Linked DNA regions of Niveibacterium microcysteis. The protein of the gene in region 1 binds, or shares a complex with, the protein of each later gene. Links are inferred from orthologs where the notes say so. Each region holds a gene or a part of one and is shown on either strand. Other genes may lie near its edges. The genes, in order: uvrA and mfd.

What was found.
Region 2: the proteins of uvrA (region 1) and mfd are in contact, whole or in part, in a crystal structure (PDB 4DFC), measured with the Escherichia coli proteins. The link is inferred for Niveibacterium microcysteis from one-to-one orthologs.

What each region holds. Positions count from the first base shown.
Region 1 is NZ_CP071060.1:4,522,861-4,526,474, reverse strand. What follows is about bases 204-3,594. They hold uvrA (excinuclease ABC subunit UvrA), read right to left. Parts: upstream 3,221-3,594; coding sequence 404-3,220; downstream 204-403. Other genes in these bases: JY500_RS20505 (transglutaminase-like domain-containing protein), read right to left, coding at 3,258-3,594; JY500_RS20515 (RtcB family protein), read right to left, coding at 204-401. Also shown: more of JY500_RS20515, read right to left, coding at 1-203; more of JY500_RS20505, read right to left, coding at 3,595-3,614. UniProt on the Escherichia coli protein: The UvrABC repair system catalyzes the recognition and processing of DNA lesions. UvrA is an ATPase and a DNA-binding protein. A damage recognition complex composed of 2 UvrA and 2 UvrB subunits scans DNA for abnormalities.
Region 2 is NZ_CP071060.1:2,475,984-2,480,165, reverse strand. Bases 40-3,998 are described here. They hold mfd (transcription-repair coupling factor), read right to left. Parts: upstream 3,675-3,998; coding sequence 240-3,674; downstream 40-239. Other genes in these bases: JY500_RS11155 (putative metalloprotease CJM1_0395 family protein), read right to left, coding at 3,759-3,998. Also shown: rhodoquinone biosynthesis methyltransferase RquA, read right to left, coding at 1-38; more of JY500_RS11155, read right to left, coding at 3,999-4,182. UniProt on the Escherichia coli protein: Couples transcription and DNA repair by recognizing RNA polymerase (RNAP) stalled at DNA lesions. Mediates ATP-dependent release of RNAP and its truncated transcript from the DNA, and recruitment of nucleotide excision repair machinery to the damaged site.

The DNA.
Region 1 (3,614 bases):
GTCCACATCGCGTCCACCGCCTTTGGCGGCGTCTCCCACGCTCCCGGATCGCGCCGGCCGGGCGCTCGCCCATGCGGCACGGCGCGCTCGATCGCGCTGCGCAGGCCGTGCAGACTCGTCGGCAGATCGGCGGCGGTGAGCGTGGTGCGTGCCGCCATCATGCCGCAGCCGATATCGACACCGACGGCCGCTGGAATGATCGCGCCGCGCGTCGGGATCACGCTGCCGATCGTTGAGCCCTTGCCCAGATGCACGTCCGGCATCACCGCGAGGTGGCGGAAGATGAAGGGCATCTTCGCGGTGTTCATCAGCTGCTTGCGCGCGTCGTCCTCGACCGGCACGCCGTCGGTCCACAGCTTGATCGGGCGGCCGTTGGCCACCTCAACGACCTGGTGCGTCACGTTCAGCTGAGCAGGCGTTTGAGGTACTTGCCGGTGTGGCTGATCGGGTGGGCGGCGACGGCTTCGGGCGGCCCGGCGACGAGGATGCGACCACCACCACCACCGCCTTCGGGGCCGAGATCGATCAGCCAGTCGGCGGTCTTGATCACGTCCAGGTTGTGTTCGATCACGACGATGGTGTTGCCGTGGTCGCGCAGGCGCGCGAGCACCTTCAGCAGCATCTCGATGTCCTGGAAGTGCAGGCCGGTGGTCGGTTCGTCGAGGATGTAGAGCGTGCGGCCGGTGTCGCGCTTCGACAGTTCCAGTGCGAGCTTCACGCGCTGCGCTTCGCCGCCTGAAAGGGTGGTGGCGCTCTGGCCGAGGCGGATGTAACCGAGGCCCACGTCGAGCAGGGTTTCGAGCTTGCGCGCGACGGTCGGCACCGCGTCGAAGAAGGCATGCGCTTCTTCGACCGTCATGTTCAGCACTTCGGCGATGGTCTTGCCGCGATAGCGGATCTCCAGCGTTTCGCGGTTGTAGCGCTGGCCGTGGCAGACGTCGCAGGGTACGAACACATCGGGCAGGAAGTGCATCTCCACCTTGATCATGCCGTCGCCCTGGCAGGCCTCGCAGCGCCCACCCTTCACATTGAAGGAGAAACGCCCCGGCCCGTAGCCGCGCTCACGCGATGCCGGCACGCCGGCGTACAGCTCGCGGATTGGCGTCAGCAGGCCGGTGTAGGTGGCGGGGTTGGAGCGCGGCGTGCGGCCGATCGGCGCCTGGTCGACGCTGATCACCTTGTCGAAGAATTCGAGGCCTTCGATGTCGTCGTATGGCGCGGGTTCCGCGACCGAGCCGTACAGATGGCGCGCGGCGATCGCGTAAAGCGTGTCGTTGATCAGCGTGCTCTTGCCGGAGCCGGAGACGCCGGTGATGCAGGTGAACAGCCCCACCGGCAGTTCCAGCGTCACGTGCTTGAGGTTGTTGCCGCGTGCCCCGCGCAGGTAAAGCTGGCGCTGCGGGTCGGGTGACTTTCGCTCGCCCGGCAACGCGATCTTGCGCCGGCCTGAGAGGAAGGCGCCGGTCGCCGAATCCGGGTGTGCCTCGACTTGCGCCGGCAGGCCGTGCGCGATCACCTGGCCGCCATGCTCACCCGCGCCGGGGCCCATGTCGACCACGTAGTCCGCAGCGCGGATCGCATCTTCGTCGTGCTCGACCACGATCACGGTGTTACCGAGATCGCGCAGCCGCGCCAGCGTGCCAAGCAGCCTGTCGTTATCGCGCTGGTGCAGGCCGATCGACGGCTCATCGAGCACGTACATCACGCCGGTGAGGCCGGAGCCGATCTGGCTCGCGAGCCGGATGCGCTGCGCTTCGCCGCCCGAGAGCGTATCGGCGCTGCGTTCAAGCATCAGGTAATCGAGGCCCACGTCGATCAGGAACTGCAGGCGCGCGGAGATCTCGTGCACGATCTTGTCGGCGATCTGCGCGCGATGGCCTTCGAGCTTGAGCGTGTCGAAGAAGTGCTTGCACTCGGCCAGCGCAAGGCGGCCGACCTGCGGCAGCGTGCGGTCGCCGATGAAAACGTGGCGCGCCTCTTCGCGCAGGCGCGTTCCTTCGCAGGTCGGGCAGGCCTGGTGGCTGCGGTACTTGGCCAGCTCTTCGCGCACTGCGATCGAGTCGGTCTCGCGATAGCGGCGCTCCAGGTTCGGCACGATGCCTTCGAAGCTGTGCTCCTTGGTGACGTTGCGACCGTTCTCGGACAGGTACTTGAAGGCGATCTTCGTCTTGCCCGAACCGTACAGCACGATCTGCTGCATCTCGGCAGGCAGTTCCTCGAAGGTGGCGTCGATGTCGAAGCCGTAGTGCGCCGCGAGGCTCTGCAGCATCTGGAAGTAGAACTGGTTGCGGCGATCCCAGCCGCGGATCGCGCCGCTGGCGAGCGACAGATGCGGAAAGGCGACGACGCGCGTCGGATCGAAGAACTCGACCGAGCCGAGACCATCGCACTTTGGGCAAGCGCCGACCGGGTTGTTGAAGGAGAACAACCGCGGTTCGAGTTCCGCGATCGCGTAGCTGCACACCGGGCAGGCGAAGCGCGCGGAGAACAGGTGCTCCTTGCCGTCATCCATCTCCACCGCCAGCGCGCGGCCTTCGGCGTGCGCCAGCGCGGTCTCGAAACTTTCGGCCAGGCGCTGGCGCGCATCGGCGCGCACCTTGAGGCGGTCTACGACGATGTCGATCGAATGCTTGCCGGTCTTTTCGAGTTTCGGCAGTGCATCGATCTCATGCAACGTGCCGTCGATGCGCAGGCGCACGAAGCCCTGTGCGCGCAGCTCGGCAAACATGTCTTCGAAGCTGCCCTTGCGCTCGGTCACCACCGGCGCGAGCACCATCACCTTGGTGTCCTCGGGCAGCGCGAGCACGGTGTCGACCATCTGCGACACGCTCTGTGCCGCGAGCGGCAACTTGTGCTCCGGGCAGTGCGGCTGGCCGGCGCGGGCGTACAGCAGGCGCAGGTAGTCGTGGATCTCGGTGACGGTGCCGACGGTCGAACGCGGGTTGTGGCTAGTCGCCTTCTGTTCGATCGAGATCGCTGGCGAAAGACCTTCGATCAGGTCGACGTCCGGCTTTTCCATTAGCTGCAGGAACTGCCGCGCGTACGCCGACAGCGATTCGACATAGCGGCGCTGCCCTTCGGCGTAGAGCGTGTCGAACGCGAGCGAGCTCTTGCCCGAGCCCGACAGGCCGGTGATCACCGTGAGCCGGTTGCGCGGGATGTCGAGCGAGATGTTCTTCAGGTTGTGCGTGCGCGCACCGCGGATCTTGATGTCGTCCATGAGCGTTCTTCGATTCCCTTGCCGCGCTTCGGCGCGTCTAGGTCGGGGCGCCGGCGGTTCGCAGCGGCGCCTCGATGTCGGGCAGGTTCAGGAACACCTGCTCGATGGTGGAATGGCGGGTCAATGCGTCGACCACGGCCTGCAGCGGTTCGGCGTACAGGCCTTCGATGTCTTGTTCGGCGCCGCCCCGGATCGGGAAGGCGAGGTGTTCGTGCGGCGGCGTGAAGCGGGCGTCTACGCCGGGCTTGTTGCCGCGGGCGTCGATGCGGTACCAGCCGTGGTCGGCCAGGTACACCGCGTTGAGCCCATGCAGGCAGTACGGCGCACCACCATCGCCAACCGGCAGGCGCTGGTAGCACAGCGCCGCGGGGATGCCGTTGGCGCGCAACAGGGC
Region 2 (4,182 bases), 2.0 Mb from region 1 along the record:
GCGGGAGCCCGTTGTGCTGCGATGGCTTCGTTGGTCATCGTTTTTGGCCGGGTGTTTTCGGGGAGTTCGCAGGTTAGCATCGCTCGCGGCCGCCACGCTTGCGCCATGGCAAAGGCACACCGGCACTGTTGCGGCGGGCGCGAACCAGGCTTTGCGAATACGCAAAGACGCAGGCCCGGAATCGGGGATCACGCGGCTGGAGACGCGCCACAGCCTAACGGCGAGGCGCCCCGTTGGGCTTATCCGCCCAGCGCCTTCAATACGTCGCGAATCCGCGCGACACGGTCTTTCAGCGTTTCGGACGCAATCGTGACGGTTAGCTTGTCCTGCCCGGCCAGCTTGTAGTGGCGATGCTTCTGGATCAACTGGATGATCCGGATCGGCTCGATCGGCGGGTTGGGTACAAATTGCAGATTGATGCGCGCTTCCGATGCGTCGATCTTGATGATGCCAAGCGGCCGCGCGGCGATACGCAGCCGGTGCGTGTCGAGCAGCGTCTGCGTCTGCGGTGGCATTTCGCCGAAGCGGTCGATCAGCTCTTCCTGGATTGCCTGCAGGTCGTCATTGCTATCGGCGTTAGCCATGCGCTTGTACAGTGTCAGGCGCTCGCCAATATCGCTGCAGTAATCGTTTGGCAGCAGGGCCGGCGCGTGCAGGTTGATCTCGGAGGTTACATCCAGCGGCTGCGCGAGATCCGGCTCCTTGCCCGACTGCAGATCGCGCACCGCACGCTTGAGCATTTCACTGTAGAGCGAGAAACCGATCTGCTGGATCTCGCCGCTCTGGTTCTCGCCCAGCACCTCGCCAGCGCCACGGATCTCGAGATCGTGCATCGCAAGGTAGAAGCCGGAGCCCAGCTCTTCCATCATCGAAATTGCTTCCAGCCGCTTCTGCGCCTGCGGTGTGGGCTTGGCGTGGGGGTCGGTCAGCAGGTAGGCGTAGGCCTGGTGGTGCGACCGCCCGACGCGACCACGCAGTTGGTGCAGCTGCGCGAGGCCAAAGCGATCGGCGCGATGGATGATGATGGTGTTGGCGGTCGGGATGTTGATGCCGGTTTCGATGATCGTCGTGCACAGCAGCAGGTTGGCGCGTTGCGTCGTGAAGTCGCGCATCACACGTTCAAGTTCGCGCTCCGGCAGCTGGCCGTGGCCCACCACGATGCGTGCTTCCGGCAGCATCTCGGTCAGCTGCTGGCGAACGTTCTCGATCGTCTCTACCTCGTTGTGCAGGAAGTACACCTGCCCGCCACGCTTGAACTCGCGCAGCACCGCCTCGCGTACCACGCCCTTTGAATGCTTCTGAACGAAGGTTTTGATCGCAAGCCGCTTCTGCGGTGCGGTCGCGATCACCGAAAACTCGCGCAGGCCTTCCATCGCCAGGCCCAGCGTGCGGGGGATCGGGGTGGCGGTCAGCGTGAGAATGTCGACTTCGGCACGCAGCGTCTTCAGCGCCTCTTTCTGACGCACGCCAAAGCGGTGCTCTTCGTCGATGATCACAAGCCCAAGGCGCTTGAATTCAACGTCCTTTTGCAGCAGGCGATGCGTGCCGATCAGGATGTCGACCTTGCCTTCCGAGAGCAACTTCAGGGCGTCCGCTTGTTCCTTTGCACTGCGGAAACGGGAGAGCTCGGCGATTTTAACAGGCCAGTCGGCGAACCGGTCGGCGAAGGTCTGGTAATGCTGTTCAGCCAGCAGCGTGGTCGGCGCCAACACCGCCACCTGCTTGCCGTCCGCGACCGCAATGAAAGCGGCACGCAGCGCAACCTCGGTCTTGCCGAAGCCGACGTCACCGCAGACAAGGCGGTCCATCGGGCGGCCCGAGCGCATGTCGGCGACCACCGCCTCGATGGCGGCGAGCTGGTCGGGCGTCTCCTCGAAGCCGAAGCCCTCGGCAAAGGCTTCCAGGTCGTGCTGCTTGAAGTCGAAGCGGTGGCCTTCGCGCGCCGCCCGCTTCGCATACAGGGCCAGCAGCTCCGCGGCAGTGTCGCGCACCTGCTGGGCGGCCTTGCGTTTGGCTTTCTCCCACTGGCCGCTGCCGAGGCGGTGCAGATCAACATTGTCCGGGTCTGCGCCGGCGTAGCGGCTGATCACATGCAGCTGCGAAACCGGTACGTAGAGCTTGTCGCCGCCGTTGTATTCGAGATCGAGGAATTCGGTTTCGCCCTCGCCGAGGTCGAGGTGAACGAGGCCCAGATAGCGGCCGATGCCGTGCGAGACATGCACCACCGGGTCGCCGATGCGCAGTTCGGACAGATCGCGCAGCCAGCCTTCCATCGTGGCGGCTTTGCGGTTGTCGCGCCGGGATCGGGTGCGCGCCTGCGTGGCGTAGAGCTCCGCCTCGGTGACAAGTGCGATATTCGCCTGCGGCAGAACAAAGCCACTCGCGATCGGACCGTGCAAAACCGCCAGCGGTGCATCGCCAGCGGCAAACGCAGCCAGATCGGCGGATGCGCTGGCGGCCACGCCGTACTCGCCGAAGTAGTCGACCAGCGTCTGTTGCCGGCCAGCCGATTCGGCCACGACGAGCACGCGTCCCGCGAAACCGCCGATGAAGCCCTTCAAGCGGTGCAAGGGGTCCGCAGCGCGCCGCTCGACCGCCAGTTCAGGCAGGGCTGCCGAGGCTTCGCCCGCGCCCTTGTCGCCAATGACGATGCGTGGCCGCTCGCCGGTGGCCACAAAGAACTGCTCGGCAGACAGGAACAGCTGTGCCGGGGGCAGCAGTGGCCGCGCCGGATCGCCGGCCATCAGCTTGTAGCGGCTGTTGGTCTCGCGCCAGAAGTCGTCAAACGCGGCGGGCACGTTGCCGTGCAGGGTCAGCGCTGCGTTTGCCGGAAGGTAGTCGAGCACCGTCGCGGTCTGCTCATAGAAGAGCGGCAGGTAGTACTCGATGCCGGCGGGTGCGAGGCCGTTGGAGACATCCTTGTAGATCGGGCTGCGCGACGGATCGCCCTCGAATACTTCGCGGAAGCGCGCGCGGAAGGCGGTTCGCCCCTTTTCGTCGAGCGGGAACTCGCGCGCCGGCAGCAGCCGGATCTCCTTGGTTGGGTACACCGTGCGTTGCGAATCCGGATCGAAGGTGCGGATCGTGTCCACATCCTCGTCGAATAGCTCGATCCGGAATGGCAGTTGCGAGCCCATCGGGAACAGATCGATCAGCCCGCCACGCACTGAGAATTCGCCCGGCCGCACCACCTGTGTCACGTGTTCGTAGCCGGCCACCACCATCTGCGCGCGCAACGCGTCGGTATCCAGCCGATCACCCTGCTTGATGAAGAAGGTATGCGCGGCGAGGAAGGAGGGTGGGCAGAGCCGGTAAAGCGCTGTCGACGCGGGCACCAGCGTGATGTCCGCATCGCCGCGCTGGATCGCGTAAAGCGTCGCCAGCCGTTCCGAAACGAGATCCTGATGTGGCGAGAAAGCGTCGTAGGGCAGCGTTTCCCAGTCCGGCAGCAGATGTACCCGCAAATTTGGTGCAAACCACGCAATCTCATCGCGCAGGCGTTGCGCGTCGAGCGGATTGGCGGTGATGACGGCCAGCGCCTGTTGGCCCGCCAGCTGTGCAAGCGCCAGCGCGTCGGCAGAGCCATGCAGGCGAGGCAGATCGATGCGGCGGCCGGCGGCCGGAATAGGACTGGCGTCGATCGCCTGCAGGCGAAGCGGGAGCGGCTGGGTCATGGGCGCGGGGGCATATGAGCGAGGCGCAGGATTATACGCGCCGTGCCCACTGGCGCCGCCGCGGCGGGCTACGCCCGGCGCGAATCAAGCGCGCGCGGCAATCAGGTTACCTGCGACAGCCGAAAAGGCCTCTTCCGCAGCCTGGTAGGCTTTGACCGCGCTGGCCGCAGCCGAACTGATGCCGGCTGCCTTGGTCTGGGACTCTTGCGTGTTCTGCGCCATCTCCGCCTGAGCTTTCGCTGCAAGGCGGCCCGCTTGGGCGGCGACGCTGTAATCCTGTGCCGATGGATCGGACGGCGCCATGGCTGCGTTGCGGATCTGCTCGGCCTTGCGCACGGTTTCTTGTGGCGTCCGCGCCTTCGACACGTCGATCGATACGTCACCACCCACCGCGTAGCGTTGGCCGTCGGGGCCTGTCTCGTACTTGAAATTGACGCCGCCGCGAATCAGGTTGCCGCCAGCGGCAACGTGCGCCTGCTCATGCGCACGAACTTCCTGGTCGCGCTTC